Regions from separate parts of the Streptomyces sp. NPDC037410 genome, predicted to be linked through region 1. Evidence: riboswitches for the same ligand, from Rfam matches in the RefSeq annotation. Region 1 holds a riboswitch; each other region holds the start of a gene.
The links. A riboswitch is a leader RNA that binds a small molecule or an ion and turns the genes downstream of it on or off. The one in region 1 is predicted to bind cobalamin.
Positions count from the first base shown of each region.

Region 2: linked by a shared signal. The riboswitch ahead of cobN (cobaltochelatase subunit CobN) and the one ahead of ACZ7HT_RS22115 (ribonucleoside-diphosphate reductase subunit alpha) in region 1 are both predicted to bind cobalamin.
Region 3: linked by a shared signal. The riboswitch ahead of ACZ7HT_RS35150 (cobalamin biosynthesis protein) and the one ahead of ACZ7HT_RS22115 (ribonucleoside-diphosphate reductase subunit alpha) in region 1 are both predicted to bind cobalamin.

Region 1 is NZ_JBVJWR010000013.1:29,306-39,613, forward strand. Features, by position in the region: gene ACZ7HT_RS22090 (HD-GYP domain-containing protein) at 18-1,448, shown strand; gene ACZ7HT_RS22095 (HD domain-containing protein) at 1,445-2,746, shown strand; gene ACZ7HT_RS22100 (tetratricopeptide repeat protein) at 2,826-3,806, shown strand; gene def (peptide deformylase) at 3,874-4,506, shown strand; gene ACZ7HT_RS22110 (ribonucleotide-diphosphate reductase subunit beta) at 4,570-5,580, opposite strand; gene ACZ7HT_RS22115 (ribonucleoside-diphosphate reductase subunit alpha) at 5,580-7,934, opposite strand; cobalamin riboswitch at 8,066-8,195, opposite strand; gene mctP (monocarboxylate uptake permease MctP) at 8,307-9,929, opposite strand; gene ACZ7HT_RS22125 (DUF3311 domain-containing protein) at 9,926-10,180, opposite strand.
Region 2 is NZ_JBVJWR010000004.1:224,656-234,963, forward strand. Features, by position in the region: gene cobJ (precorrin-3B C(17)-methyltransferase) at 1-292, opposite strand, end outside; gene ACZ7HT_RS08610 (precorrin-8X methylmutase) at 289-933, opposite strand; gene ACZ7HT_RS08615 (cobalamin biosynthesis protein CobG) at 948-2,177, opposite strand; cobalamin riboswitch at 2,353-2,491, shown strand; gene cobN (cobaltochelatase subunit CobN) at 2,532-6,143, shown strand; gene ACZ7HT_RS08625 (ATP-binding cassette domain-containing protein) at 6,305-6,940, opposite strand; gene ACZ7HT_RS08630 (hypothetical protein) at 6,937-7,059, opposite strand; gene ACZ7HT_RS08635 (DoxX family protein) at 7,121-7,468, opposite strand; gene ACZ7HT_RS08640 (MarR family winged helix-turn-helix transcriptional regulator) at 7,564-8,004, shown strand; gene ACZ7HT_RS08645 (alpha/beta fold hydrolase) at 8,112-8,981, shown strand; gene ACZ7HT_RS08650 (DUF1648 domain-containing protein) at 9,134-10,093, shown strand; gene ACZ7HT_RS08655 (GntR family transcriptional regulator) at 10,096-10,308, shown strand, end outside.
Region 3 is NZ_JBVJWR010000033.1:54,695-65,002, forward strand. Features, by position in the region: gene ypfJ (KPN_02809 family neutral zinc metallopeptidase) at 1-886, shown strand, start outside; gene ACZ7HT_RS35125 (VOC family protein) at 945-1,346, shown strand; gene ACZ7HT_RS35130 (hypothetical protein) at 1,466-2,875, opposite strand; gene ACZ7HT_RS35135 (alpha/beta hydrolase) at 2,930-4,057, opposite strand; gene ACZ7HT_RS35140 (inorganic phosphate transporter) at 4,422-5,681, shown strand; gene ACZ7HT_RS35145 (hypothetical protein) at 5,698-5,937, shown strand; cobalamin riboswitch at 6,053-6,191, shown strand; gene ACZ7HT_RS35150 (cobalamin biosynthesis protein) at 6,227-7,201, shown strand; gene ACZ7HT_RS35155 (cobyric acid synthase) at 7,198-8,745, shown strand; gene ACZ7HT_RS35160 (putative cobaltochelatase) at 8,792-10,308, shown strand, end outside.

The sequences.
Region 1 (10,308 bases):
TGACAGGCGTGATGGGCGTGAAGGTCATTCCGCGAGCGGCCCGCGTGTACATCGGCTGCGCCCTGCTCGGCGCCGGGGCCTGTGCCCTGCCCGCGCTGCGCCCCGGCGCCGCCGTCCCCTGGGGCACGGCCGCACTCCTCGCCGCCCTGTACGCGCTCTGCGAGCTGCCCGCCCGCTCCCGGCTCCCCGGCCGCGCGCCCGGCGCCTCCGTCCCCATGGGCACCGGCTCCTTCTTCCCCGTACTCCTCGCCTCCGCGCTGCTCCTGCCGCCCGCGGCCGCCGCGCTCACCGCGATCCCCGGCAGCCTCCTCGCCCGCGTCGACGAACCCCCCGCCGCACCCCGCCGCGCCTGGCGGGCCGCCGCCGCGGCCCTCTCCGTCTGGGCCGCCGCCCTGGCCGCCGGAGCCCTCGGCGGCCCCACCGCCCTCGGCCGCGGCCCGGACGCCCCCGACCTGCCGTACGCGCTGCTGCCCGCCGGCGCCGCCGCCCTCGCCTTCTGCCTGGTCCTCACCGCCCTCGACGGCGGCATCCGCGCCACCGCCGGGGGACTGCCCCTGCGGGCCGCCTGGCGCGGCCTCCTCGGCCGGGCCCTCGCCCCGCACACCGTCCACGGCCTCGCCGGACTCATGATGGCCGTCCTCTGGCGCAGCACGTACGGCCCCTTCGCCGCGCTCTTCGTGCTCCTGCCCATGTACATCTCCTGCTGGGTCTTCGCCCAGTACCACCGCGAGCGCGCCGCCCACCAGGCCACCATCCGCGCCCTCGTCCAGGCCGTCGACATCAAGGACACCTACACCCGCGGCCACAGCGAACGCGTCGGCCACGCCTCCGTCCTGATCGCCCGTGAGCTCGGCATGGCCGACGACCGCCTCGACGTCGTCCGCTTCGCCGGCATCCTCCACGACGTCGGCAAGCTCGGCGTCCCCACCCGGGTGCTCACCAAGGACGGGCCCCTCACCCCCGAGGAACGCCGGGTCATCGAACTCCACCCCGAGTACGGCCACGAGATGGTCCGCGGCATCGGCTTCCTCGGCGAGGCGCGGGCCGCGATCCTCCACCACCACGAACGCATGGACGGCAGCGGCTACCCGTACGGCCTCCACGGCGAGCAGATCCCCGAGTTCGCCCGGGTCGTCGCCGTCGCCGACGCCTTCGACGCCATGACCTCCACCCGCTCCTACAGCCGGGCCCGCCCCGTGCCCACCGCCCTCGCCGAACTGGAACGCTGCGCCGGCACCCAGTTCGACCCCCGGATGGTCACCGCCCTCGCCCAGGCCCTCGACCGGCACGGCTGGCAGCCCGCCGTCACCGCCGACGAGAGCACCCCCCAGCGGGAAGCCGATCAGAGCACCCCCCAGCGGGAAGCCGACGAGACCGCCCGCGAGCAGGAGCAGGTCCCGCCGGCGCGCGAACCCCTCCCCGCGCCGGCCGCCAAGGAGCCCGCGTGAGACCCGGGGCGCCCACCGTCGGCGCCGTGCGCGGCGGCGCGCTCCTCCTCGGGCTCACCGGCTTCGGCGCCACCCTCTGGTACGGCCTCGACGAACCCGGCAACGCCCTCGCCTTCGGCACCCTCATCGCCCTCGGCGAGCTCGCCCGCTGGGGCGCCGCACCCGGCACGGGGGCACCGCCCGTGCGCGAAGCGCCACGGGGGAGCGAGCCCGCCCCGCTCGGCGCCGCCGGAGCCCTCGCCTACGCCCTGCTCGGCAGCAGCGCCGGCCACGCCACCACCCACGGCGTCCTCCAGACCGTCGCCGTCGTCGTCGCCGCGGGCCTCGCCGGGATCGTCCCGCACATCGCCCGCGGCCAGGGCCCCGGCCTCGACCACTTCGCCCGCCGCGTCCTCACCGTCGGCTTCGCCGCCCTCTGCTTCCAGCCCCTCTACAACTCCGGCGCCCTCACCAGGCACCTCGGCGAGGGCCCCGCGTACGCCCTCTTCCTGGTCCTCCTGCTCGTCCTGACCGCCCTCTGCGACGCCGTGCTCGCCGCCCTCCTCCTGCGCGCCCGCACCGGATTCCCGTACGGCCCCCTCCTGCGCGACGAACTCCGCGCCTTCCTCGGCATCGGCTCCGCCGTCTGCGCCACCGGCACCGTCATGGCACTCGGCGTCGCCGCCGCCGGACTCTGGGCCCTGCCCGTCCTCGCCGTCCCCCTCCTGCTCACCCAGCTCTCCTTACGGCGGTACGCGGCCGTGCGGACCGTCAACCGGCAGACCATCGCCTCCCTCGCCCGCGCCACCGAGATCGCCGGCTGCACCCCGCCGGGCCACGCCCACCGGGTCGCCGCCCTCAGCGCGGCCGTCGGGCGCGAGCTCGGCCTCTCCGGGACCGAACTGACCGTCCTGGAGCACGCGGCGCTCATGCACGACATCGGCCAGCTCTCCCTCGTCGACCCCGTCGAGGGCGGCGCCACCGCCCTCCTCCCGGCCGAGGAACAGCGCCGGATCGCCCTCCTGGGCGGCGAGGTCGTCCGCAGGACCGGGGTCCCCGAGGCCGTCGCCGTCGTCGTGGAGCGGCAGGCCGACCCGTACCGCGAGCAGCCGCAGGCCGCCCGGATCGTGCGGGCCGTGAACGCCTACGACGACCTCGCCGGCGCCGGAGCGGGCGAGGGGGCGGGCGCCGCCCTCGGGGCCCTGGAACGGCTCAGGCTCGGCACCGCCCGCGACTATCACCCGGATGTCGTCGAATGCCTGGCCAGGGTCCTGGCACGCGGCGGAGACCCTGGGGTGACCTCGGCGGTCCCTGGGTAACCCATGGGTAATGAGCGCGCGTCCGACCGGGCATGGTTGGATGCGAACAAGAGGGTGAAGCGACCGGCAGGCGGGAATCGTGAAGATCTTCGGGAAGGTACGGCATCGGCCCTCCGCCTCATGGCGGCAGGCCACGGACCGCGCGTTCACGCTGATCGGCGACGGCCGGTACGAGGACGCGGGCGCACTCCTGACGCGCGCGGCGGATCTGGAGCCCTGGCTCTCCGAGTCCTGGTTCAACCTGGCGCTGCTGCACAAGTTCCGGCACGACTGGGAGCAGGCCCGCGCCGCCGGGCTGCGCGCCGTCGCGCTCCTCGACAAGGAGACCGGCGCCCCCGACTGGTGGAACGTCGGCATCGCCGCCACCGCCCTCCAGGACTGGCCGCTGGCCCGCCGGGCCTGGCAGGCCTACGGTCTCAAGGTCCCCGGAGCCGCCGCCGGCACCGGCGAGCCCGCCGGCATGGAGCTGGGCAGCGCCGCCGTCCGCCTCTCGCCCGAGGGCGAGGCGGAGGTCGTGTGGGGCCGCCGGCTCGACCCGGCCCGGATCGAGGTCCTCTCCATCCCGCTGCCGTCCTCCGGCCGCCGCTGGGGCGAGGTCGTCCTCCACGACGGCGTGCCGAACGGCGAGCGGACCACCACCGCCGGCCCCTCCTACCCCGTCTTCGACGAGATCGAGCTGTGGGCGCCCTCACCCGTCCCCACCTGGGTCGTCCTTCTGGAGGCCGCCACCGAGGCCGACCGGGACGCCCTGGAGCAGCTCGCCGCCGAGGCCGGTTTCGCCGCCGAGGACTGGTCGTCCTCCGTGCGGCTGCTCTGCCGCGCCTGCTCCGAGTCGACGATGCCGAGCGCCGAGGGCGAGGGCGAGCACTCCGACCCGCACGACCACAGCGAGCCCGGGCATCCCGGACCGCTCGGCCACCGCTCGCCCGGCGAGCTGTGGGTCCCCGAGCGCGAGTGCGGCATCGCGGCCCCGGCCGGCCTGGTGCGCGGGCTCCTCGACGGCTGGGTGGCGGACAGCCCGGACAGCCGGGAATGGCGTGATCTGGAAGAGGTCTGCTGAGGCCAGGGCCCCGGGCCCGTAGGCTGTCCCTCGACGGAATCGGGTTTTCAGAAGGGCGCGGCCGGACATGGCGCAGCAGGAGACGGACGAGCAGACGATCAACGACGGCTTCGTCGTGGACACGGAGGACTGCGAGGCGCGGGAGCTCGCCTACCGCGAGCGCGGCACGGTGCGCCCGATCACGGTCGTCGGCAACCCCGTCCTCCACCGCGAGGTCAAGGACGTCACCGAGTTCGACGACGAGCTGGCGCAGCTCATCGACGACATGTTCGCCAGCCAGAAGGCCGCCGAGGGCGTGGGCCTGGCCGCGAACCAGATCGGTGTGGACCTCAAGGTCTTCGTCTACGACTGCCCCGACGACGAGGGCGTCCGGCACACCGGTGTCGTGATCAACCCCGTCCTCCAGGAGCTCCCGGCCGAGCTGCGCGTCCTGGACGAGTCCAACGAGGGCTGCCTGTCCGTGCCGACCGCCTACGCCGAACTGGCCCGCCCCGACTACGCGGAGGTCCACGGCCAGGACGCCCAGGGCAACCCGATCAAGGTGCGCGGCACCGGCTACTTCGCCCGCTGCCTCCAGCACGAGACGGACCACCTGTACGGCTTCCTGTACATCGACAAGCTCTCCAAGCGCGACCGCAAGGACGCCCTCCGCCAGATGGCCGAGGGCACCCCGCGCTACGAGACGGTCCCGAACGACTGATCGCCTGCGCTCACGAGAAAGGGCCCCGCTCCTCACCAGGAGCGGGGCCCTTTCTCGTACCGGCTAGAAGTCCTCGTCGAGGTCCACCGAGCCCTCGACCGCCACCTGGTAGGCGGACGGGCGGCGCTCGAAGAAGTTCGTGAGCTCCTGGACGCCCTGGAGCTCCATGAAGGAGAAGGGGTTCTCCGAGCCGAACACCGGGGCGAAGCCGAGGCGCTGGAGGCGCTGGTCGGCGACGCACTGGAGGTACTCGCGCATCGACTCCGTGTTCATGCCCGGCAGGCCGTCGCCGCACAGGTCCTGGCCGAACTGCAGCTCCGCCTCGACGGCTTCCTTCAGCATGTCCGTGACCTGCTGCTGCAGCGCCTCGTCGAAGAGCTCCGGCTCCTCCTTGCGGACGGTGTCCACGACCTCGAAGGCGAAGTTCATGTGCATCGTCTCGTCCCGGAACACCCAGTTGGTGCCCGTCGCCAGGCCGTGGAGGAGGCCGCGGGAGCGGAACCAGTAGACGTAGGCGAAGGCGCCGTAGAAGAACAGGCCCTCGATGCACGCGGCGAAGCAGATCAGGTTCAGCAGGAAGCGGCGGCGGTCGGCGGCCGTCTCCAGCTTCTCGATCTTCTCGACCGAGTCCATCCACTTGAAGCAGAACTGCACCTTCTCGCGGATGGAGGGGATGTTCTCGACGGCGGCGAACGCGGCGGCGCGGTCGTCCGGGTCGGGCAGGTAGGTGTCCAGGAGCGTCAGGTAGAACTGGACGTGGACGGCCTCCTCGAAGAGCTGGCGCGACAGGTACAGGCGCGCCTCCGGGGAGTTGATGTGCTTGTACAGCGTCAGGACCAGGTTGTTCGCCACGATCGAGTCGCCCGTCGCGAAGAACGCGACCAGACGGCCGATCATGTGCTGCTCACCGGGGGTGAGCTTGGCGAGGTCGGCGACGTCCGAGTGGAGGTCGACCTCCTCGACCGTCCAGGTGTTCTTGATGGCGTCCCGGTAGCGCTCGTAGAAGTCCGGGTAGCGCATGGGGCGGAGCGTGAGCTCGAAGCCCGGGTCCAGGAGGTTCTTCTTCTCGGTCATCACTGGCAGGCCTCGCAGGACTCGGGGTTCTCAAGGGAGCAGGCGATCGCGTCCGCGTCGGGGGCCGCCTGCTGGACGGGGATCGGGGCGGCGGCCTGGGCGGCGCGGGCGATCCGGGTCGCCGGGCGGGAGCGCAGGTAGTACGTCGTCTTCAGGCCCTGCTTCCAGGCGTACGCGTACATCGACGACAGCTTGCCGATCGTCGGCGTCTCCATGAACAGGTTCAGGGACTGGCTCTGGTCGAGGAACGGGGTCCGCGCCGCCGCCATGTCGATGAGGCCGCGCTGCGGGATCTCCCAGGCCGTGCGGTACAGCTCGCGCACCTCGTCCGGGACCCAGGTGAAGCCGGCCACCGAGCCGTTGGAGTCGCGCAGCGCCTCGCGGGTCTGCGCGTCCCACACGCCGAGCTTCTTCAGCTCGTCGACGAGGTACGAGTTGACCTGGAGGAACTCTCCGGACAGCGTCTCGCGCTTGAACAGGTTGGAGACCTGCGGCTCGATGCACTCGTAGACGCCCGCGATCGAGGCGATCGTCGCGGTCGGCGCGATGGCGAGGAGGAGGCTGTTGCGCATGCCGACCGCGGCGATCCGCTCGCGCAGCGCGGCCCAGCGCTCCGGCCAGTTCAGCTCGACGCCGAAGTGGTCCGGGTGCAGGACGCCCTGGGCGGTGCGGGTCTCGGCCCAGGCCGGCAACGGGCCGCTGCGCTCGGCGAGGTCGGCGGAGGCCTCGTACGCGGCGAGCATGATCCGCTCGGCGATACGGGTGGACAGCGCGCGCGCCTCGGGGGAGTCGAACGGCAGCTTCAGCTGGAAGAAGACGTCCTGGAGGCCCATCGCGCCCAGGCCCACCGGACGCCACTTGGAGTTGGAGCGGCCGGCCTGCTCGGTCGGGTAGAAGTTGATGTCGACGACCCGGTCGAGGAAGGTGACGGCCGTGCGGACGGTCGCGTCGAGCCGGTCCCAGTCGAGGTCCGAACCGACCACGAAGGCACCCAGGTTGACCGAGCCGAGGTTGCACACCGCGGTCTCGTCGTCGTTGGTGACCTCGATGATCTCGGTGCACAGGTTCGAGGAGTGCACCACGCGACCGGGCAGGGCGGTCTGGTTCGCGGTCCGGTTGGAGGCGTCCTTGAAGGTCATCCAGCCGTTGCCGGTCTGGGCCAGGGTCCGCATCATCCGGCCGTACAGGTCGCGGGCCGGCATCGTCTTGCGGGCCAGGCCCGCCGCCTCGGCCTTGAGGTAGGCGGCGTCGAACTCCTCGCCGTACAGGTCGACGAGCTCGGGCACGTCCGACGGCGAGAACAGCGACCAGTCGGCGTCGGCGTTGACCCGGCGCATGAACTCGTCCGGGATCCAGTGCGCCAGGTTCAGGTTGTGCGTACGGCGCTGGTCCTCGCCCGTGTTGTCGCGGAGCTCCAGGAACTCCTCGATGTCCGCGTGCCAGGTCTCCAGGTAGACCGCGGCGGCGCCCTTGCGGCGGCCGCCCTGGTTCACGGCGGCGACGGAGGCGTCGAGCGTCTTCAGGAACGGGACGATGCCGTTGGAGTGGCCGTTGGTGCCGCGGATCAGCGAACCGCGGGCGCGGATCCGGGAGTACGACAGGCCGATGCCGCCCGCGTGCTTCGAGAGGCGCGCGACCTGGTGGTAGCGGTCGTAGATGGAGTCCAGCTCGTCCTGCGGGGAGTCGAGCAGGTAGCAGGACGACATCTGCGGGTGGCGGGTGCCGGAGTTGAAGAGCGTGGGGGAGGACGGCAGGTAGTCCAGGCGGCTCATCAGGCCGTACAGCGCGCTCACTTCGTCCAGGGCGCGGACGCTGTCGTCCTCGGCGAGGCCGGCGGCGACGCGCAGCATGAAGTGCTGCGGCGTCTCGACCACCTTGCGGGTGATCGGGTGGCGGAGCAGGTAGCGCGAGTAGAGGGTGCGCAGACCGAAGTAGCCGAAGCGGTCGTCGCCGGCCGGGTCGATCGTCGCGTCGAGGCGCTCGGCGTGCAGGGCGACGAACTCGGCGGTGCGGTCGGCGATGAGGCCCTCGCGGTGGCCGACGGCGACGGAGGCCGAGAAGGACACGGCGCCCTGGCCGGCCGCCTCGTCGGCGATGGTGATGGTGAGGAGCCTGGCCGCGAGCCGGGAGTACGCCGGGTCGTCGGCGATCAGGCCGGCGGCCGCCTCGGTGGCAAGCTCGCGCAGCTCCGCCTCGTCCGACGTGGCGCTGCGGCCGCGGAGGGCGGCGGCGGCGACCTTGCCGGGGTCGGTGTCCGGGAGGTCGGCGGTGAGATCGGTCAGGGTCCGCAGGAGTACGGTCCCGGGTCCGTCGGTCTCGATCGCTGCGGCCGGATCGGCGGGCGCGATGGTCACGTGGAGGCTCTCTCTCGCTCGGCGGGGCCGCGGGCGGGGGAGGCGGGCAGGCGGGCACCCGTACGCGCGGGCGCGCCGCGTCCACCGGCCCACTCCGCGAGGCCCGGACGTCTGTGGCACCCGGAACGGAAGGACCGGGCGCGCTGTCGGCAGGTCCTCGGACTCACTCCGTACGAAGTGCGAAACCACACGAAGTACACCGTTGCGGGACAGTTCCGGATTCGCGCCGGATTCCCCTGCGTCGACAGCGAGGACGAGCATACATGTGGGGGGCGCCGCTCGTGGCACCCCCCACATGTTGTGTCGGCACCACGAGCGCCCACGCGAAGGGGGCCCGGGATTTCCGGGCCCCCTCGTGCACGCGTCCGTGGGTCAGTGCGCTCCGGCGCCGACCTTCTGCGGGTCGCGGGCACCCGCGTCGCCCGCGTCCGCCGTGTAGTCCTCGGGGGAGGTCTCGTCGACGCCCTCGGGGGCCTTGACGGCCTTGAGGACGAAGGTCAGGGCGACCGTGACGAGGACGTTGAGGACGAAGGCGGTGAGGCCGATGTAGCCGATCTCGCCGATGCCGGGGATCTCGGCGGCCGAACCGCCGAAGTGCTTCTGCGTCGGGCTGGCCACGCCGTACGCGGCGGCCGTGCCGTAGACCATGCCGACGGCCCAGCCGGCGAGCAGCGCCCAGCGGTGGAACCAGCGGGTGAACAGACCGCCGACGAGCGCCGGGAAGGTCTGGAGGATCCAGATGCCGCCGAGCAGCTGGAAGTTGATGGCGACCGTCTTGTCCATGGTGAGGACGAAGATGAGCGCGCCGACCTTCACCAGGAGGGACACCAGCTTGGAGACCTTGGTCTCCTGGGCCGGGGTGGCGTCCTTCTTGATGAAGTCCTTGTAGATGTTCCTCGTGAAGAGGTTGGCCGCGGCGATCGACATGATCGCGGCGGGGACGAGCGCGCCGATGCCGATCGCGGCGAACGCGACGCCCGCGAACCAGTCCGGGAACATGTTCTCGAACAGCTGCGGGATGGCGAGCTGGCCGTTGGTCACCTTCACGCCGGCGGCGATGGCCATGAAGCCGAGCAGCGCGAGCAGGCCCAGCATCAGCGAGTACAGCGGCAGGATGGTGGTGTTGCGGCGGATGACCTCACGACTCCGGGACGACAGCGTCGCCGTGATGGAGTGCGGGTACATGAAGAGCGCGAGCGCCGAGCCGAGCGCCAGCGTCGCGTACGTCCACTGGCCCGCCTCGCCGGGCACGAGCGCGCCCTTCGGCTTGCCGGTGGCCGGGTTGATCGTCTTGTACGCCTCGGCCGCCCTGCCGAAGATCTCGTCGAAGCCGCCCAGCTTGATCGGGATGTAGATGATCGCCACCGCGATGACGATGTAGATCAGGGTGTCCTTGACGAAGGCGATGAGCGCCGGGGCGCGCAGGCCGGAGGAGTACGTGTAGGCCGCGAGGACACCGAAGGCGATGAGCAGCGGCAGGTCCTTGACGAACCAGTTGGTGTTCTCGCCGCCGCCGACACCCATCACGTCCAGGACGGCCTGGATGCCGACGAGCTGGAGCGCGATGTACGGCATGGTGGCGAGGATGCCGGTGATCGCGACCGCGAGCGACAGGCCCTTGGAGCCGAAGCGGCCGCGCACGAAGTCGGAGGTGGTGACGTATCCGTGCTTGTGCGAGACCGACCAGAGGCGCGGCAGGAAGGTGAAGATCAGCGGGTACACCAGGATCGTGTACGGGACGGCGAAGAAGCCGGACGCGCCCGCCGCGTAGATGGCCGCGGGGACGGCGACGAAGGTGTACGCCGTGTAGAGGTCGCCGCCGAGCAGGAACCAGGTGATCCAGGTGCCGAACGACCGGCCGCCCAGGCCCCATTCGTCGAGGCTGTTCTCGTTCTCGGCCTTGCGCCAGCGCGCGGCCAGGAAGCCCATGACCGTGACGGCCAGGAAGAAGAAGACGAAGACGCCGAGCGCCACGCCGTTCACGCCGTCCTTCATCGCGCGTCACCTCCCTTGCGGGCGCGCTGGTCCAGCTGCCACAGCTTGTACGCGACCATGGTGAGCACCGTGGAGATCAGCACCCAGAGCATCTGGTACCAGTAGAAGAAGGGGATGCCCGCGAAGAGCGGTTCTACCTTCGCGTAGGAGCTCACCCAGAGCATGGCCACGAACGGGGCGAACAGACAGAGGGCGATCACCACTCTGAGCGGGGTGACGACCGATTGTTTCCCTTGTGTCGCTTGTGACATGGAGATCCCGTCCACTTTGCCGATGATCTGATGATGCCGAGGAAATCTAGGGGACCGTCGTCGTTCTCGGAACCCCCGTCCGTATCACGGATCTGTTCCCCGGACGGTTCAGTGCCATCCCTCTGGTG
Region 2 (10,308 bases), on a different contig from region 1:
GGGCGGCGAGGCGGGCCGAGGCCTCCTCGTAGAAGTCGTCCAGGGCGCCCCGGTAGCCGCCAGGGTGGTCCGTGGTCTCCACCGTGAGCGGGTACATCAGCCGCTCCTCGATGTGGTCCTCGCGGAGGTGCTCGGCGGCGATGGAGCGGGCTATCGAGCGGCCGTGGCGGGCCGAGTGGTACGCGATCACGTCGGCGGACGCGATCGCCTTCACGGCGGCGACCGTCATCAGGTTCGGGTCGCCGGGGCCGAGGCCCACGCCGTAGAGCTTTCCGGGCGTCACGGTGGTCATGCCTGGACCTCCTGGATCTCCGCTTCGTGGGCGAGGGCGTTGAGCGCGGCGGCCGTCATCGCGCTGCCGCCGCGCCGGCCCCGTACGACCAGGTAGTCGAGGCCGAGGGTGTTCTCGGCCAGCGCGTCCTTGGACTCGGCGGCGCCGATGAAACCGACCGGGATGCCGAGGACGGCGGCGGGCTTCCCGGCGCCCTTCGCGATCATCTCCAGGAGGTGGAAGAGGGCGGTCGGCGCGTTGCCGATGGCGACGACGGAGCCTTCGAGGCGGTCCCGCCACAGTTCGAGCGCGGCGGCCGAGCGGGTGGTGCCGAGCTCGGCGGCGAGACCCGGGACGGCCGGGTCGGAGAGGGCGCACAGCACCTCGTTGTCGGCGGGCAGCCGCTTGCGGGTGACCCCGCTGGCCACCATCTGCGCGTCGCAGAGGATGGGCGCGCCGGCCTGGAGGGCGGCGCGGGCGCTCGCGACGACGCCGGGGGAGTACGCGATGTCCTGCACGAGGTCGGTCATGCCGCAGGCGTGGATCATCCGCACCGCCACCTGGGCGACGTCGGCGGGCAGGCCCGCGAGGTCCGCCTCGGCGCGGATCGTGGCAAAGGACCGGCGGTAGATCTCCGTCCCGTCCTTCTCGTAGTCGAACATCCTGGTGCTCTCGCTCATCTCGTCGTGCGGGCCGTGGTCACTGCTTCGGGCAGGGAGGTACGGGGGGTGGGGACGCCGTCCACCAGATAGGTGTCGTCGCCGGTGGCGAGGACGTCGACCCAGGTGCCGTGCGGATGGCCGCAGCGGCGCTCGCACCCGGAGTAGTGGACGGGCAGGCCTCCGCGCCGGACGAGGCCGGCGTCCGTCCGTACGTCCGCGAGGGACTTGGCGCAGCCGGGCCGCCCGGTGCAGGCGCTGACCCCGACCGAGGGCAGGTCGGGCCGGGTGACCAGGCCGTACGTCTCCAGTCCTGGCAGCCGGTCGGCGCCCGCCCCGACGACGACCACGCCACGCCAGGGCGTGCACCGCAGCTCGTCGGCCCCGTCGGCCAGGGCCCGCAGCTGGGCGGCCGTCAGGCGGCCGAGCGGGGCGAGGACGTGCAGGGCGTGCGCGCCGAGCGGGCCGGGTGCGGGCGGCGGGGACGCGGGGAGCGGCGGTGCGGGTACGGGCTCCGCCGTGATCCCGGCCCGCGCGAGGGCCCCGGCCCACTCGGGTACGTGCGTGTCGGGCAGTTCGCGGGGCCGCCAGGCCCCGTTCCCGGCGGCCTCGGCGGCGTCCAGGAACGCGAGGGCCGTGGTGAGGGCGGCCCGGACGGCGTCGGCGGCGGCGAGCCGGAAGACCTCCGGGCCGAGCCGCAGCAGCACCGATCCCTCCGGTCCTGCGATCAAGCTCACATCGCCGCCGAGCCCGGCGACGTCCCCGCGTCCGTCGTCGAGGAGGAACAGGAACCGTCCCGAAAGGGACGCGGCCCGGGGCTCCGCGCACAGCGCCGTGTCCAGTGCGCGCGCCCACAACTGCACGTCCGCGTACCCGAGTCCGTCGAGTCCCGCGCCGGGCGAGGCCACGATGTTGCGGACGCGCTCGTGGGTCGGCGAGGGCAGGAGGCCCGCCCCGGCCAGAAGGCCGGCCAGTTCCGCCCCGCAGCCCTCGCCGAGGCCGCGCAGCTCCGCGTTGCCGCGCGAGGTGATGCTGATCCGCCCGTCGCCGAGGGTCTCGGCGGCCCGGGCCAGGACCTCGGCCTGATGGACCGTCAAGCGTCCGGCGGGCAGGCGCAGTCGGGCCAGGCGACCGTCGTCGGCGGGGTGCAGGCGCAGCGCCCCGGGGCAGGCGTCGCCACGGTCCCGTACGCGAGCTTCGCCCGGTTCGGGCGTCGGGGGCGGGGTGGGCGGCATGGCGGCGAGCATACCCACGGGGAACCGCCCGACCACCGGGTGTGATCCGGCCGACTCTCCGGCACCCTCCGGCCGGTGTGATCCGGCCGACCTCCGGTCTCCGGTGCGGTGTGGTCCGGCTGACCTCCGGTCTCCGGTCCGGTGTGATCGGACCGACCCCCTCGATCCCTGGGGCACGTCGGCGGCACGTTCTAGGATGCAGACCGGCATGGGGTCCCAGGACCCCGGGGAGGAAGCCCGGTGAGAATCCGGCGCGGTCCCGCCACTGTGAGCCCGTACCCGCGAGGGAAGGGTGAGTCAGGAACTCCCGCCGTCCATACGACCACCCGGGGCGCGGACAACCCCGAGGAAGGGCCTGAGCTCGCCATGCTCCTGCTGCTGTCGCACTCCGACACCGACCTGCTCAGCGCCCGCGCGGCCAACGCGGCCGGCGGTCCGGTGGAGTACCGCTTCGCCAACCCCTCCCGCCTGCCCCTCGCCGACCTCCCCGGCCTGCTCGACGGCGCCGACCTGGTCGTCGTCCGGCTCCTCGGCGGCGTCCGCTCCTGGCAGGAGGGCCTCGACGCGATCCGCGCCGCCGGGAAGCCGGTCGTCGTGCTCAGCGGCGAACAGGCCCCCGACGCCCAGCTCATGGAGGCCTCCACCGTCCCCGTCGGCGTCGCCACCGAGGCGCACGCCTATCTGGCGCACGGCGGCCCGGGCAACCTGGAGCAGCTGGCCCGCTTCCTCTCCGACACCGTCCTGCTCACCGGCCACGGCTTCGAGGCCCCGGCCGCCGCCCCCACCTGGGGCCCCCTGGAGCGGACCGTCCGAAACGAGTCCGGCCCGACCATCGCCGTGCTCTACTACCGCGCCCACCACATGAGCGGGAACACCGCCTTCGTCGACGCCCTCTGCGGCGCCGTCGAGGACGCCGGGGCCCGGGCCCTCCCGCTGTACGTGGCGTCCCTGCGGGCCCCCGAGGCCGAGCTGATCTCCGTCCTGCGCGAGGCCGACGCGATCGTCACGACCGTCCTCGCCGCCGGCGGTACGAAGCCGGCCGAGGCGCAGGCCGGAGGCGACGAGGAGGCCTGGGACGCGGGCGCGCTCGCCGCGCTCGACGTGCCGATCCTCCAGGCCCTCTGCCTGACCGGCTCGCGGTCCGCGTGGGAGGAGAACGACGAGGGCCTCTCCCCGCTGGACGCCGCCAGCCAGGTCGCCGTGCCCGAGTTCGACGGCCGGCTCATCACCGTCCCCTTCTCCTTCAAGGAGATCGACGAGGACGGCCTGCCCGCGTACGTCGCCGACGCCGAGCGCGCGGCCCGCGTCGCCGGGATCGCCGTCCGGCACGCCCGGCTCCGCCACATCCCGAACGCCGAGAAGAAGCTGGCGCTCGTCCTCTCCGCGTACCCGACGAAGCACTCCCGCATCGGCAACGCCGTCGGCCTCGACACCCCCGCCTCCGCCGTCGCGCTGCTGCGCCGCCTGATCGCCGAGGGGTACGACTTCGGGCCCGAGGCCGAGCTCCCCGGCCTGGTCTCCGGCGACGGCGACGAGCTGATCTACGCCCTCATCGAGGCCGGCGGCCACGACCAGGACTGGCTGACCGAGGAGCAGCTCGCGAGGAACCCGGTCCGCATCCCGGCCGCCGACTACAAGCGCTGGTACGCCACCCTGCCCGCCGAGCTCCGTGAGCAGGTCGAGGAGCACTGGGGCCCGGCGCCGGGCGAGATGTTCCTCGACCGCTCCCGCAACCCGGAGGGCGACATCGTCCTCGCCGCCCTGCGCCGCGGGAACCTCCTCGTCCTCATCCAGCCGCCGCGCGGCTTCGGCGAGAACCCGATCGCGATCTACCACGACCCCGATCTCCCGCCGTCCCACCACTACCTGGCCGCCTACCGCTGGATCGCCGCCCGCGCGGAGGACGGCGGCTTCGGCGCCGACGCCATGGTCCACCTCGGCAAGCACGGCAACCTGGAGTGGCTGCCCGGCAAGAACGCCGGCCTGTCCGCCGCCTGCGGCCCCGACGCGGCCCTCGGCGACATCCCGCTGATCTACCCGTTCCTCGTCAACGACCCGGGCGAGGGCACCCAGGCCAAGCGCCGCGTCCACGCGACCCTCGTCGACCACCTGGTGCCGCCGATGGCCCGCGCCGACTCGTACGGCGACATCGCGCGCCTGGAGCAGCTCCTCGACGAGTACGCGCAGATCTCCTCGATGGACCCGGCGAAGCTCCCGGCCATCCGCGCCCAGATCTGGACCCTGATCCAGGCCGCCAAGCTCGACCACGACCTCGGCCTGGAGGAGCGCCCGGGGGACGACGGCTTCGACGACTTCCTGCTGCACGTCGACGGCTGGCTGTGCGAGGTCAAGGACGCCCAGATCCGCGACGGCCTGCACGTCCTCGGCGGCGCGCCCTTCGGCGAGGCGCGCGTCAACCTGGTCCTCTCCATCCTCCGCGCCCGCCAGATCTGGGGCGGCACGCAGGCCCTCCCGGGTCTGCGCGAGGCCCTCGGCCTCGACGAGTCGGCCGCGACCCGCACCACCGCCGACGAGGCGGAGGCGAAGGCCCGCGAGCTGGTCGAGGCCATGGAGGCGGCCGACTGGGCGGTGGACGCGATCGACACGGTCGCCGCCGCGTACGGACCCGAGGTCCGCGAGGTGCTGTCCTTCGCCGCCCTCCAGGTCGTGCCGCGGCTCGCCGCCACCACCGACGAGCTGGCCCACGCCGTGCACGCCCTGAACGGCGGCTTCGTCCCGGCCGGCCCGTCCGGCTCCCCGCTCCGGGGCCTCGTCAACGTCCTGCCGACCGGCCGCAACTTCTACTCCGTCGACCCGAAGGCCGTGCCGTCCCGGCTCGCCTGGGAGACCGGCCAGGCGCTCGCCGACTCGCTGCTGACGCGCTACCGCGACGACAACGGCTCGTGGCCGACCTCCGTCGGCCTCTCCCTCTGGGGTACGAGCGCGATGCGCACCGCCGGCGACGACGTCGCCGAGGCGCTCGCCCTGCTCGGCGTCCGCCCGCTGTGGGACGAGGCCTCCCGCCGGGTGAACGGCCTGGAGCCGATCCCGCTCGCCGAACTCGGCCGCCCGCGCGTCGACGTGACGCTGCGCATCTCGGGCTTCTTCCGGGACGCGTTCCCGCACGTCATCGGACTCCTGGACGACGCGGTACGGCTGGTGGCGGGCCTGGAGGACGAGTCCGCCTCGGACAACTACGTCCGTGCGCACGCGCAGGCCGACCTCGCCGAGCACGGCGACGAGCGGCGCGCCACCACCCGCATCTTCGGCTCGCGGCCCGGCACGTACGGCGCGGGCATCCTCCAGCTGATCGACAGCCGCGACTGGCGCACGGACGCCGACCTCGCGGAGGTCTACACGGTCTGGGGCGGCTACGCCTACGGCCGTGGCCTCGAAGGCCGCCCGGCCCGGGAGGAGATGGAGACCGCGTACAAGCGGATCGCGGTCGCCGCGAAGAACACGGACACGCGCGAGCACGACATCGCCGACTCCGACGACTACTTCCAGTACCACGGCGGCATGGTCGCGACCGTCCGCGCGCTCACGGGCACGGCGCCCGAGGCGTACATCGGCGACTCCACCCGCCCGGAGACCGTCCGCACCCGCACGCTGGTCGAGGAGACCTCCCGGGTCTTCCGCGCCCGTGTGGTCAACCCGCGCTGGATCGAGGCGATGCGCCGCCACGGGTACAAGGGCGCGTTCGAACTGGCGGCGACCGTCGACTACCTCTTCGGGTACGACGCCACGACCGGTGTCGTCGCCGACTGGATGTACGACAAGCTCACCCAGGAGTACGTCCTCGACGAGACGAACCAGGCCTTCCTCAAGGAGGCCAACCCCTGGGCCCTGCACGGCATCGCGGAACGCCTCCTGGAGGCGGAGTCACGCGGCCTCTGGGAAAAGCCGGACCCGGAAACGCTGGCGGCGCTCCGCCGGGTCTTCCTGGAGACGGAGGGCGACTTGGAGGGCGACGACTAACGCCGGGCGGGGCGGTGCCCACCCCCGTGTGGGCAATCGTCCCGCTGGGGCGGGACGGGTGGGCACACGGGACGGCGCCCTCTAGCGGCGCCTCCGCGTTCCGGGCCCTGACCCGCACCACGAGTGCGCCGAACCGGTGGTGACCGTCCAGGCGCGGAAGCCTAGGCCCGGCAAGGGGCGCCGTCCGTTGTGCCCACCCTCCCCCAAGCTCTCGGCTTCGCTCGAGCAGGGGGGACCCCCATCGCCCCAGCGGAACGATTGCCCACAACGGCACGTGCGGGTAGGTCCAGGTGGGCGCCCTGGAAGGCGGTGCGGAGGCGGCGGTCGTGGGTGACCACGATCAGCGTGCCAAGGTACGACGCCAGCGCCGCGGACACGTCCTCCACAAGCCCCGGCGCCAGATGGTTCGCCGGCTCGTCGAGGAGGAGCAGGTCGGCCGGCGAGGTCACCAACCGGGCCAGTTCCAGCTTCCGGCGCTGGCCGGTAGAAAGCAGCCGGACCGGGGTCGCCAGATCCCGGGCGGCGAAGAGCCCGAGGGCGAGCAGTTCGTCCTCGCGGCCCTCTCCGAAGGCCTCGCCCACCGTACGGGGGTCGAGGGGTGAGGCCGTGTCCTGGCGGAGCAGCCCGACCCGGGCGGGTGCGGTCACCGTGCCCGCGTCCGGGGCGAGCTCGCCCGCCAGGACTCGGAGGAGGGTGGTCTTCCCGGCACCGTTGGGCCCGGTCACGAGGAGCCGCGCGCCCGGCTCCAGGTGCAGCGCGTCCAGGTGGAGCCGTCCGTCGACCCGGAGGCCGGTCACGTCGACGCCGCGGCCTCGCCCGCCAGGTCCGCGCGGAAGCGCAGCGGCTCCGGCGGCGGCGGGACGGGCGCGTCGGTGAGCCGGGCGAGCCGCTCGCGGGCGGCGCGGATGCGGCTCATGGCGCCGTGCGCAGCACGCCGGCAGGTTCCACAAGACGATACGTCTCGTATCGTCTGGCCGTCAGGCGGAGGCTATGCGCAGCACCAGCGCCGCCGCCGCGATCAGCGTCAGGACCGCCGCCGGCGCCAGCTCGTAGTCCTTCGCCCGCAGGTGGGAGATGACCGCGCCCGCGAAGTAGAGCGCCAGGCCAGCCGCCGCGGCCTCGCCGAGCAGCGGGACGAAGAGGCCCGCGAGCAGGCCGAGCGCGCCCGCCGCCTTCGCGGTCGCGAGCCACGGCAGTGCGCTCTCCGGCACGCCCACCTTGGTCATGTTGCCGATGACCTGCGGGTTCTTGGTGAAGGTCATGAAGGCAGAGCCGAGTGAGGCGAGGGCGAGCAGGGCCGCGACAGCGGCGTACGCGATGAACATGGAGGTACTCCAACAGTCTGGGGACGACAACCGTTGAAGAGTATCAACGATTCACCCAGCTCCACAATCGAGATGTTCTTGTTACCGTGGACGGCATGGCAGCTCTCCCGACCGATCGCCTCGGCTTCCTCCTCTCCTTCCGCGGCGAGCTCACCGGCGCGCGCATCCGCGCCGCCCTGGGCGTCGCCGGGCTGCATCCGCGCAACGCGATGACGCTGATGCAGCTCGCCCCGGGGGCCACGAGCCAGCGCGAGCTCGCCGTCGCGATGGAGCTCGACCCGAGCCAACTGGTCGCGATCCTGAACGAGTTGGAGGCGTCCGGGCTCGCCGAGCGCCGCCGCGACCCGGCCGACCGGCGCCGTCACATCGTCGAGATCACCCCGGCCGGAACCGAGGCCCTGGAGCGCATCGACGAGGCCGTCCGCGAGGCCGAGAAGGAGCTCTTCGGCGACCTCACCGAGGCTGAACAAGCCCTTCTGCGCGGACTGTTGGACCGCGTCGTCGTGGACCCGGCCGTCCACGAATGTGGCGAGTAGTCGCCAGAAGCGGAGAACCCGCCGCGAAAAACCTCACCCGGGTGCGATGACTTCCGGGGTCGCGGGCTGTCTACCTCCATGACCGTTCCACCTTGGAGGAGAGAACCATGGCCGAGACCGACACCCGGACGCTGGACACCGTCGGCGCGACCCTGCGCTACGACGTGCGCCCCGGCGCCGGGACCGACGAGCGTCCCCTGCTGATGATCGGCTCGCCCATGGACGCGACCGGCTTCACCACGCTCGCCTCCCACTTCGCCGACCGGACCGTCGTGACGTACGACCCGCGCGGGGTGGGCCGCAGCGAGCGCACCGACGGCGCGGCCGAGACGCTCCCCGAGGAGCACGCCGACGACCTGGCCCGGCTGATCGAGGCGCTCGGCGCCGGCCCCGTGGACGTCTTCGCGAGCAGCGGCGGCGCCGTGAACTCCCTGGCCCTGGTGGCCCGTCGCGGCGACCTGGTGCACACCCTCGTCGCGCACGAGCCGCCGACCGCCCAGGTCGTCGAGGACCGCGAGGCCGCCCTCGCGGCCTGCGAGGACGTCCACGCGACCTATCTGCGGGACGGCTGGGGCGCGGGCATGGTCAGGTTCATCGCCCTGACGAGCCACCAGGGCCCCCTCGCGGCGGACTGGCCCGAGGGCCCCTTCCCCGGGCCCGAGGCCTTCGGGTTCCCGTCCGAGGACGACGGCACGCGCGGCGACCCGCTGCTCGGGCAGAACATGCGCGGCTGCACCTCCTACCAGCCCGACGTCCCCGCCCTGAGCGCCGCGCCGACCCGGATCGTCGTGGCCGCGGGCGAGGAGTCCGAGGGCCAGTTCGCGGCCCGCGCGGCGGCCGCGCTCGCCGAGGCGCTCGGCACCCCGCTCGCCGTCTTCCCGAGCCACCACGGCGGCTTCCTGGGCGGCGAGTTCGGGCAGCGGGGCGCCCCGGAGGAGTTCGCCAAGGCGCTGCGGGCCGCGCTGGCCGAGGGCTGAGCCCGCCGGGGCCTGTCCGGCGGATCACGGCCGGACAGGCCTCAGGGGCTCCTTCCGCGCGGCGGCGGCCGTCCACAACTGGATAGATGAGGGAGTTGTTCTAGCGGAGTGCGAACAATTTGTTCTATGGTGATGCGAACAAGGGAGGTCTCATGACCCGCGTCACCACCCGTCTCCGTGCCCTCGCCGCACTCCCCTTCGTCCTCACCGTCGCCGTCTACCTGGTGCTCCTCGCCCTCCGGTACGACCGGCTGCCCGACACGCTCGCCACCCACTTCGGCCCCGACGGCGGCCGCGCCGACGGCTTCACCGGCCGTACCGCCTTCACCGCCGTCAGCACCGGCCTGCTCCTCGCCCTCGGGGCCGGCTGGACCTTCCTGGTCCGCCGCGGCTCCCTCTGGGGCGCCTGGGCGACCGCCGGCTTCACCGGCGCCCTCCTCGTCCTCCTCGTACGGGACAACCTGGACGCCGGCGACCCGGCGCAGGTCGAGTCCCCCCTCACCAACCTCCTGCTCGCGGCGGCCACCGCCGCCCTCCTCGGCCTCGCGGGCTGGGGGCTGAGCCGGCTCGTCCCCCGCGACGAACCCGCCGCAGGACCCGGCCTGCCCGACGCCCCCCGCCTCCCGCTCGGCGCGGGCGAGGTCGCCGGCTGGACCCGCGCCACCGCCTCCCGGCCGCTCACCGCCCTCGCGGTGCTCGCCCTCGCCGCCGCCCCGGCCGTCCTGCTCCTCGCGCCCTCGCCCGCCTCCCTGCTCGGCCTCCTCGCCCTGGTCGTCGGGCTCCCCGGGCTCGCCCTCGCCCGGGTCAGGGTCACCGTCGACCGGCGCGGGCTGACCGTGCGGTCCGCGCTGGTCCCCCGGCCCCGCGCCAGGATCCCGCTCGACGAGGTCGCCGGCGCGAGCGTCCGGGAGCTCGACACGGCCACCGTCCTCGCCGAGTTCGGCGGCTGGGGCTACCGGGTCCGCGCCCACCGGACCGGCTGGATCGTCCGGGCCGGCGAGACCCTCGTCGTACGGCGGAGCAGCGGCCGCGAGTTCGCCGTCACCGTGCCCGACGCGCGGACCGCCGCCGCGCTTCTCAACACGCTCGCCGAGCGGCATGGGAAGGTCTGAGCGTGCTCTTCCGTGTCGACCCGGCCTCCGCCGTGCCCCTCGGCGACCAGATCGCCGCCTGCGTCCGCGGCGCCCTCGCCGACGGCTCCGCCGCGCCCGGCGAGCGCCTCCCCGCCGCCCGGGAGCTCGCCGACTCACTCGGCGTCAACGTCCACACCGTCCTCCGCGGCTACCAGCGGCTCCGCGAGGAGGGCCTCATCGAACTCCGTCGCGGG
Region 3 (10,308 bases), on a different contig from region 1:
GTTCGACGACGACGCCGACCTGGACACCTCGGAGGTACGGGACGTCCGCGGCAGCCGCATCCCGGGCGGCAGGGCGACCGTCGGCGGCGGCGTCATCGGCCTCATCGCACTGGTCCTGGGCGTGCTCTTCGGGGTGGGTCCCGACCAGCTCGGGCTCTCCTCCGGCGGTGACGCGCCGGTCGCGAGCTCCTCGTCGGCGGCCCAGGTGAACCAGAGCTGCAAGAAGGGCTCGGACGCCAACACGCGCCAGGACTGCCGGATCGTCGCCGTCGTCAACAGCGTCCAGGACTACTGGCGGAGCGAGTACGCGCGCCGGGGCGGCACCTACGGGAACGCCGCCACCGTCATGTTCACCGACCGGGTCGGCACCGCGTGCGGCCCGGCGACCTCGGCGGTGGGGCCCTTCTACTGCCCCGGCGACCGGCAGGTCTTTCTGGACCTGGGCTTCTTCGACGAGCTGCGGACGAAGTTCGGCTCCACCGGCGGGCCCTTCGCCCAGGCGTACGTGGTGGCGCACGAGTACGGCCATCACGTCCAGAACCTGATGGGGACCCTGAGCCGCGCCCAGGACGGGCGGACCGGCGCGAACTCCAACGCCGTGCGGGTCGAGCTCCAGGCCGACTGCTACGCCGGGGTCTGGGCGCGGCACGCGACGACCACCCCCGACGAGAAGACGGGCCGGCCGCTGCTCACCCGGCTCACCGACGAGGACATCCGGGACGGCCTGGACGCGGCGGCGGCCGTGGGCGACGACCGGATCCAGGAGCGGTTCCAGGGCCGGGTGACGCCGGAGAACTGGACGCACGGCTCGGCGGCGCAGCGGCAGCAGTGGTTCCACGAGGGCTACCGGACCGGTGACATGGCCCGGTGCAACACCTTCCGCTGAGTTGTCGGTGGCGACTGCGAGACTGAGATCCAGGTCACATCGAGAGGAAGTGGTCGGGATGGCTGGGACCCCCGACATCTGTCCGGCGCTGCGGTACGAGGACGCGAAGGCCGCGATCAAGCAGCTCACGGAGGGCTTCGGTTTCACCGCGCAGGCCGTGTTCGAGGGCGAGGACGGCCGTGTGATGCACGCCGAGCTCTCCTGCGGGAACGGCATGGTGATGCTGGGCAGCAAGGGCAGCGGCAGCGCGTTCGACCGGCTGATGGCCGGGGGCGGGCCGGCCGCGGTGTACGTCCGCGTGGACGACGTCGACGAGCACCACGCCCGCGCGGTGGCGCGGGGCGTCGAGATCGTGATGCCCCCGACGGACCAGGAGTACGGCTCCCGGGACTACACGGCCCGGGACACCGAGGGCAACGTGTGGAGCTTCGGCACGTACGCGCCGGGGGCGGCGGGGTAGGACCGGGGGCCGGCCTGGCGGGGCCGGTACGGCCCGGCGGGCGGGCCGGGGCCGGGCCGGGGACGCCGCGCAGGCCCCGCGCGGGCGGGCCGGTGCCGCTGGGCCGGGTCCGGTCGGGGTCAGGCTCCGCCCGTGTGGACCTGGAAGGCTGCTCGGCGGACCGCCTTCGCCAGGGCCGGGTCCGGGTGGGCGGCGGCCAGGGCGACCAGGACCTGGACCGTGCGGGGGTGGCCGACGGCGCGGACCTCGTCGAGCAGCGCCGGGACGGTGCCCTGCACGGCGGAGTCGAGGTGCCGGACGAGCAGCTCGCTCTCGCCGTGGTCGGCGACGGCCGCCGCGGTGTCGACCCAGAGCCAGGTCGACTCCTCGCGGGTCAGCACCTCCTGGGCGTCGTCGGGGTCGGCCCCCTCGTACTCCGCCAGCCAGAGCAGCGCGTACGGGCGGAGCGAGGGCTCGGCGACGGTGGCCCGCACCTCGGCCTCGGCGGGTGCGCCGACGACGCGGAGCGCCTCGAAGGCGAGCCCGCGCAGCAGGGCGTCCTCGCCGCGGGCGACGGCGAGGAGTTCGGCGACGGCGCTGGAGAGCGTGCGGGCGGCGAGCCAGGCGCGGTACTCGTCGCGGGCGGGACCCGGGGTGAGCCGGGCGCAGCCGCGGAGCATGTCCTCGGCGGACTGCTCGATGTTGCCCGCGGGGCTCTGCGCGGCGACGCAGATCTGCTCCAGCTTGACCCAGACCGCCCAGTTGCCGAGCGGGGTCAGGGTGGCGTGGCGCTCCTCGGTGCCGGGGTCGAGGGTGAGCGCGCCGACGGCGGCCAGGCCCTCCAGGGCCCAGTCGAGGAGGGCGGGCAGACCATCGAGGGCGGGGGCGTCCGCCGTCTCGGGGGCCTGTTCGGTCTCGGGGAGCTCGCAGCGCTCCTCGCGGAGCTCCTCGACGCGCTGGCCGAGGAGGTCGAGGAGGGCCGGGACGAGGACCGGGCCCTGGGAGAGCTGGAGCAGCGAGAGCACCTGCGGGACGGCCTCGACGACCTCGGCGACGGCGCTCGGGGCGACCCCCTCGGGGGCCGGGTGCACCAGGGACCAGGCGTCGAAGAGGGCGACCCAGCCGCGCAGGACGGCGGAGTCGTCGCGGTCCCAGGCGCGCAGCCGCCAGCCGGGGCGGGCGGTGTCGCCGTGCAGTTCGACGAGTCCGGCGAGCCGGGCGCGGTCCCAGCCGGCCCGGATCTGGCCGGGTGTCAGGTCCAGTGCGGCCGCGGCCCGTTCCTGGGCGGGTCGGGCGCCGGGGCCGGTGCGCGGTGGCGCCTCGGCGCCGTGCTCGACGGCGGCCCAGCGGGCGATCCGTACGGCGTCGGCGAGGACGTGCCGGGCCTGGCGGGCGAGCTCCGCGCGGGGCGGAGTGCCCTCGGGCGGCCGCGGCGCCGGCCGGGTGCGCCGGGTCGTCACGGCCCGTCGGGCGGTGGCCAGCGCCCGCGGGCGGACGAGTCGGAGTCTGGAGTTGCGCGCCAATGGTTCATCGGGCTTTCGAGACGTCACGGGGGCAGTCTTCCCGCTGACGGCCCGAAAGCCCAATCGGAATCAGAAGTGCCGTCAGAGCAGCGGGGTGAGGAAGCGGCGGAGGGCCTCCTCGTAGGGGACCGGGTCGGCGTTCCACATGGCGGCGTGCGGGGCCTGCCGCACGGTCCGCAGGCTGACGGTGCCGGGCAGCCGGGCGGCGAGTTCGACGGAGGGTTCCCAGGGGGCGATGGTGTCGTCGGGGCCGTGGAAGAGGAGGGCGGGGACGCGCAGGGCGCCCGGCTCCGAGACGGTCCGCAGGAGGTCGCCGTGCGGGCCGGTCCTGCCCTGGGCGGCGCGGACGGCGAGCGGGAGCAGGGGTCCGGGGACGTGGTGGGCCGCCGCGAGGTTGCGGAGGGTGGCCTCCCAGTCGAGGACCGGGGAGTCGAGGACGAGGCCGCCGATCCGGTCGCGGACGCCCGATTCCGCGGCGGCGCGCAGGGCCATGGAGGCGCCGGTCCCCCAGCCGTGCAGGACGACCTGCCGGGCGCCGCGGCGGACGGCGTAGCGGATGGCGGCGTCGACGTCCCGCCACTCGGAGTCGCCGAGGTGGGCGAGGCCGTCCGGGGAGGGCGGCGCTCCTTCGTCGCCGCGGTAGGCGGGGACGAGGACGGGGATCTTGCGGCGGTTGTAGAAGGGGACGAGGTTCAGCGGGTGCTCGCGGGTGGTGCCGAGGCCGTGCAGGGCGATCACCCAGGTGGTGCGGGGGGCGGCCACGAGCCAGGCGGGCAGGGGGCCGAGCTCGCCGGGGATCTCGACGTCCTCGTGGGCGATCCCGAGGGCGCTGATCGGGGTGCCCCGGTGGAGCTGGGGGGTGAGCCGGACGCGGGCGCCGGACGCGACGACGCCGAGTTCGACGCGTTCGAGGCGGCGGACGACGGTGTCGGCGGAGTGCGGGACGCGGTCGAGGACGGGGCCCAGGACGGCGTGCAGGCCGGGTGCCTCCATCCCGTACGTGCCGGGGCGCAGGGAGGCGAGGCTGCGGGTGAGGGTGATCCGTTCGGGTCCCGTGGCGTGCACGGTGAGTCCCGGGTCTCCGGGCAGTGGTCGTCCGGACGGCGCCTTGAGGGCGACGTCGCTGGCGTACCGGCCGGCCGCGATCACGGCCGCGCCGACACCGATCAGTGTGGTGACGGCCGCTGCCGTCGCTGTAGCCGGGCGCACGCTCCCAGTGTCGGCAGGGCGGGGTGGGGCTGCCACCGGACGGACCCGGCCGGGCGGAAGCGGAGGGGTCGCCCCGGGGAGTGACGTGGGTCTCCTTCGCGGGGTCCCCCGTGCGGATGGTCGTGTCCAGGGAGCGGAACGGGATGTCGGGGGAGGAAGCGGGACAGGTCGCATGTGCCCCGGGAGAACTGGGATGTCCGTGGTTCCGGGGTGACCGCATCGTGGACACCGGGCGCCCCGGAGCGAGAAGCGGAACCTCTTGACACCGGTTAGGGACACCACGTCGCCCGACCCAGTTCATCTTCCGTTCACTCAGGTTGCCTACGTTCAACGAAACACTGACGTCGAACGATTGCCTGGGTAAATGGAACACATCACGCTGCTGCTCGCCATTGTGGTCGTGACAGCTCTCGTGTTCGATTTCACGAACGGTTTCCACGACACCGCGAACGCGATGGCCACGACCATCTCGACCGGTGCACTCAAGCCGAAGACGGCGGTGGTCATGTCCGCCGTGCTGAACCTCGTCGGCGCGTTCCTGTCCGTGGAGGTCGCCAAGACGATCTCCAAAGGACTGGTCAACGAGGACGGCATCCAGCCCGAGGTGATCCTCGCCGCGCTCGTCGGCGCGATCCTCTGGAATCTGGTGACCTGGCTGGTCGGACTGCCCTCCAGCTCCTCCCACGCCCTGATGGGCGGCCTCATCGGCGCGACCGTCGCCTCGATCGGCGTCAGCGGCGTCAACGGCGAGGTCGTCGTCAGCAAGGTCCTCATCCCGGCCGTCGCCGCGCCGATCGTCGCCGGCATCGCCGCGACGCTCGCCACGAAGCTGACGTACAAGATCGGCGCCAAGACCTCCGAGAAGGACACGGCCAAGGGCTACCGCGTCGGCCAGATCGCCTCCGCCGGTCTCGTCTCCCTCGCCCACGGCACCAACGACGCCCAGAAGACGATGGGCATCATCACCCTCGCCCTGGTCGCCGGCGGCACCCTCGCCCCCGGCTCCAACCCGCCCGTCTGGGTCATCGTCTCCGCCGGTACGGCGATCGCGCTCGGCACCGCCCTCGGCGGCTGGCGCATCATCCGCACCATGGGCAAGGGCCTCACCGACCTCCAGCCGCAGCAGGGCTTCGCCGCCCAGACCAGCGCGGCCACGGTCATCCTGGCCTCCTCCCACCTGGGCTTCTCCCTCTCCACCACGCACTCCGTCTCCGGCGCCGTGATGGGCGCGGGTCTCGGCCGCAAGGGCGGTGTCGTCCGCTGGTCGACCGCCACCCGCATGTTCGTCGCGTGGGGCCTGACCCTTCCGGCCGCCGGCCTGGTCGGCGCGGGCGCCGAGTACGTCGCCCGTCAGGGCGACTGGGGCGTCTACGTCGTCGCCGCCTTCCTCGCCGCCTCCTGCGCCGGCATCTGGCTGGTCTCCCGCCGCCAGCCGGTCGACCACACCAACGTCAACGAGGCCGACGCCGAGCCGGAGGGCGTCGTGACCACCGCGATCGCGGCCGTCACCCCGCCGCCGGCCGGTACCGTCGCCGCCGTCGCGGACGAGGACCTGAAGACCACCATCCCCGCGCCGGTCCCCACGGACCCGGCCGCTCCCCCGGCCCCCGCCGCCGCGGTCTAAGGAACTGGAACCAAGCATGAAGATCGACTGGGTAGCCCTCGGCTCCGTCTTCGGAGTCAGCCTCGTGGCGACCGTCGCCCTCGTGGGCCTCTTCACCCTCGGCGTCATCGGCCTCTCCAAGCAGGAGCAGGCCGCCGCCCAGGGAGGCTCCGCCGCCCAGGGAGGCTCCGCCGCCCTGGCCCGCACCGGCGCCTACGCCTGCTTCGCCCTGTGCCTGGCGGCCGTGGCGTACGGCATCTACCTGATCGTCGCCTGACGGTCTCCCCCGCGCCTCCGGCCGGGCGGTCCGCACCTCGTGTGCGGGCCGCCCGGCCGTCGTGTTTGTGGCGCTTCGCACAGTGACACGGTGCAGGTCAAGGGTGAGTTGACGGGTGTTCTCGGGCCGTGGTGGACTGCCGGGGCCATACGGCGGCAGGAGAGGAAGTCCGGTGCGAATCCGGCGCGGTCCCGCCACTGTGACCGGATCCGAAGGGTCCGGAAGTCAGGAACTCTCGCCGCCGGTTTCGTCGACCCAGGGCGCGGACCCTGAGTGAGGACAGTGCGCCATGCCCGGCCGCAGGCCGAGACCTTCCCGAGCCACCGGTGTGTTCGCGTACGGCGCGGCCCTCGGGCTCGCCGTCGACCGCCTCGTCGGCGACCCCCGCCGCGGACACCCCGTCGCCGCCTTCGGCCGGGCCGCCGGCCGGGTCGAGCGGACCCTGTGGCACGACCACCGCGGCTGGGGCGCCCTGCACACCGCCGTCTGCGCCGGTGCCACCGTCACGGCCGGCGCCCTCGCCGCCCGTACGGTACGCGGCAGCCGCGCCGGATCCGTCGCCCTGACCGCCGCCGCCGTGTGGGCCGTCGTCGGCGGTACGACCCTGGGGCGCGAGGCCCAGGCGATCGGCGGCGCCCTCGCCGCGGGCGACCTGGAGACGGCCAGGGAACGGCTGCCGCACCTGTGCGGGCGCGACCCGCAGTCCCTCGACGGTCCGGCGATGGCCCGCGCGGTCGTCGAGTCCGTCGCCGAGAACACCTCCGACGCGGTCGTGGGCGCCCTCTTCTGGGGAGCGGTCGCGGGCGTGCCGGGCCTGGTCGGCTTCCGCGCGGTGAACACCCTCGACGCGATGGTCGGCCACAAGTCCCCCCGCTACCGGCGGTACGGCTGGGCCTCGGCCCGCCTCGACGACGTGGCCGGCTGGCCCGGGGCCCGGCTGACCGCCCTGCTCGCGACCGCCGCCGGCGGCGACCCGCGCGGAGCCGTACGGGCCTGGCGGGCGGACGCCGGAAAGCACCCGAGCCCCAACGCGGGGCCCGTCGAGGCCTCCTTCGCGGGCGCCCTCGGCGTACGGCTCGGCGGGACCCTCTCGTACGCCGGGCGGGTCGAGCACCGGCCCGTCCTCAACGGGGAGGGGCGGCCCGTCGAGGTCGCCGACATCGACCGCGCGGTCCGGCTGTCCCGCCGGGTCACCGGACTGACCCTGGCCGTCTGCGTGGGCGGCCGCATGATCGCGAGCGCGCTGAAGCGGAGGAACGCATGAGGGGTGGGGGGCTGCTCGTCGCCGGGACCACGTCCGACGCGGGCAAGAGCGTCGTCACGGCCGGCATCTGCCGGTGGCTGGTCCGGCAGGGCGTCAAGGTCGCGCCGTTCAAGGGACAGAACATGTCCCTGAACTCCTTCGTCACGAGGGAGGGCGCCGAGATCGGCCGGGCGCAGGCCATGCAGGCGCAGGCCGCGCGGGTGGAGCCGACCGCGCTCATGAACCCGGTGCTGCTCAAGCCCGGCAGCGACCGCTCCAGCCAGGTCGTCCTCATGGGCAAGCCGGTCGGCGAGCTGAGCGCCCGCGGCTACCACGGAGGACGGCAGAAGGAACTCTTCGAGCCGGTCCTGGCGTGCCTGGAGGAGCTGCGGGGCACGTATGACGCCGTGATCTGCGAGGGGGCGGGCAGCCCGGCCGAGATCAACCTGCGGCGCACGGACATCGTGAACATGGGCATCGCGCGGGCCGCGAAGCTGCCCGTGGTCGTCGTAGGGGACATCGACCGGGGTGGGGTCTTCGCCCAGTTCTTCGGGACCACGGCGCTGCTCTCGCCCGAGGACCAGTCGCTCGTGGCGGGCTACCTGGTCAACAAGTTCCGCGGCGACGTGACCCTTCTGGAACCGGGCCTCGACATGCTGCACGGCCTCACCGGCCGCCGGACCTTCGGCGTCCTGCCGTACGCGCACGGGCTCGGCATCGACGAGGAGGACGGCATGGGGGTCCCCCCTGTTCGAGCGAAGCCGAGAACTTGGGGGAGGGTCTCCCTGCGGGGCACGGTCCGCGAGTCGGTCGTCGCGCCGCCGGTCGGCGCGGACGTGCTGCGGGTCGCGGTCTGCGCCGTCCCGCTGATGTCGAACTTCACCGACGTGGACGCGCTGGCGGCGGAGCCGGGCGTGATCGTGCGGTTCGTGGACCGACCGGAGGAGCTGGCCGACGCGGACCTCGTGGTCGTGCCGGGCACGCGCGGCACGGTCAAGGCCCTCGCCTGGCTGCGCGAGCGGGGACTCGCGGACGCCCTCGTCCGGCGCGCCGCCGAGGGCCGGCCGGTGCTCGGCATCTGCGGCGGCTTCCAGGTCCTGGGCGAGCGCATCGAGGACGAGGTCGAGTCGAAGGCCGGCGTCGTCGACGGGCTCGGGCTGCTGCCCGTACGCATCCGGTTCGGGGTCGAGAAGACCCTCGCCCGGCCCGTCGGCGAGGCGCTCGGCGAACGGGTCGAGGGGTACGAGATCCACCACGGTGTGGCGTCCGTGGACGGCGGGGAGCCGTTCCTGGACGGCTGCCGGGTCGGCTCCGTGTGGGGCACCCACTGGCACGGCTCGCTGGAGAGCGACGGCTTCCGCCGCGCGTTCCTGCGGGAGGTCGCGGCGGCGGCGGGACGCCGGTTCGTACCGGCGCCTGACACGTCGTTCGGCGCGCTGCGCGAGGAGCAGCTCGACCGGCTCGGTGACCTGATCGAGGAACACGCGGACACGGACGCGCTGCTGCGGCTGATCGAGCGGGGCGCTCCGGAGGGGCTGCCGTTCGTGCCGCCGGGTGCGCCGTGAGGACCCCAGGACCCGCAGACACCCGAAGCGAAGGAGCGATCACCCGATGAGTACCCGCTATCCGTTCACCGCCGTCGTCGGCATGGACGATCTGCGGCTCGCGCTGCTGCTCAACGCCGTCAGCCCGGCTGTGGGCGGGGTGCTCGTGCGGGGCGAGAAGGGCACCGCGAAGTCCACTGCCGTCCGCGCGCTCGCCGAGCTGCTGCCGGAGGTCCCGGTGGTCGCGGGCTGCCGGTTCAGCTGTGACCCCGCCTCCCCCGACCCGGGCTGCCCGGACGGGCCGCACGGCGACGCGCCCGGCACCTCCCGTCCCGCCCGGATGGTCGAGCTGCCCGTCGGAGCCTCCGAGGACCGGCTCGTCGGCGCGCTCGACATCGAGAAGGCGCTCGCCGACGGAGTGAAGGCCTTCGAGCCGGGGCTGCTCGCCGCCGCCCACCGGGGGATCCTCTACGTCGACGAGGTCAACCTGCTGAGCGATCACCTGATCGACCATCTGCTCGACGCCGCCGCCATGGGCGCCTCCCACGTCGAGCGCGAAGGCGTCTCCGTGCGGCACGCCGCCCGTTTCCTCCTCGTCGGGACCATGAACCCCGAGGAGGGCGAGCTACGCCCCCAGCTGCTCGACCGGTTCGGGCTCACCGTCGAGGTGGCCGCCTCGCGGGACCCGGAGCAGCGGGTCGAGGTCGTCCGGCGGCGGCTCGCGTTCGAGGACGACCCGGCCGCGTTCGCCGCCCGCTGGGCCGGCGAGGAGCTCGCCCTGCGCGAACGGATCGTCGCCGCCCGGGAGTTGCTGCCCCAGGTGACCCTCGGGGACGCGGTGCTGCTCCAGATCGCCGCGACCTGCGCCGCGTTCGAGGTGGACGGCATGCGCGCCGACATCGTGATGGCCCGGACCGCGACCGCGCTCGCCGCCTGGGCCGGGCGGACCGAGGTCACCTCGGAGGACGTGCGGCAGGCCGCGCTCCTGGCCCTCCCCCACCGGCGCCGGCGCTCGCCGTTCGACGCGCCCGGCCTCGACGAGGACAAGCTCGACGAGACCCTGGAGCAGTTCAAGGGGGACGAGCCGGACGACGATCCGGAGCCGGACGGGCCGGGGGACGGAGGTCCCGGTGGTGGCGGGGGCATTCCGCCGCAGGGCGAGGGGCCCGACGGTCCCGCGCCCGAGTCCGCCGAGGCCCCGGAGGACGTGCCCGCCCCGCACGAGGCCCCGGAGAACGCCCCCGCACCGCACGGGGCCCCGCAGGGCTCCGGTGCCGGTGAGCGTGCCGCTGTCCGGGCCGGTGAGCCCTTCCGTACGAAGGTGCTGAGCGTGCCCGGTCTCGGCGAGGGCGCCGCCGGGCGCCGCTCCCGGGCCCGCACCGAGCACGGCCGTACCACCGGATCGACCCGGCCCCGGGGCGCGCTGACCAAGCTGCACCTGGCCGCGACCGTCCAGGCCGCCGCCCCGCACCAGCGGGCGCGCGGCCGGTCCGGGCCCGGTCTCGTGATCCGCAGGGACGACCTGCGGCAGGCGACCCGCGAGGGCCGGGAGGGGAACCTGGTGCTGTTCGCCGTGGACGCCTC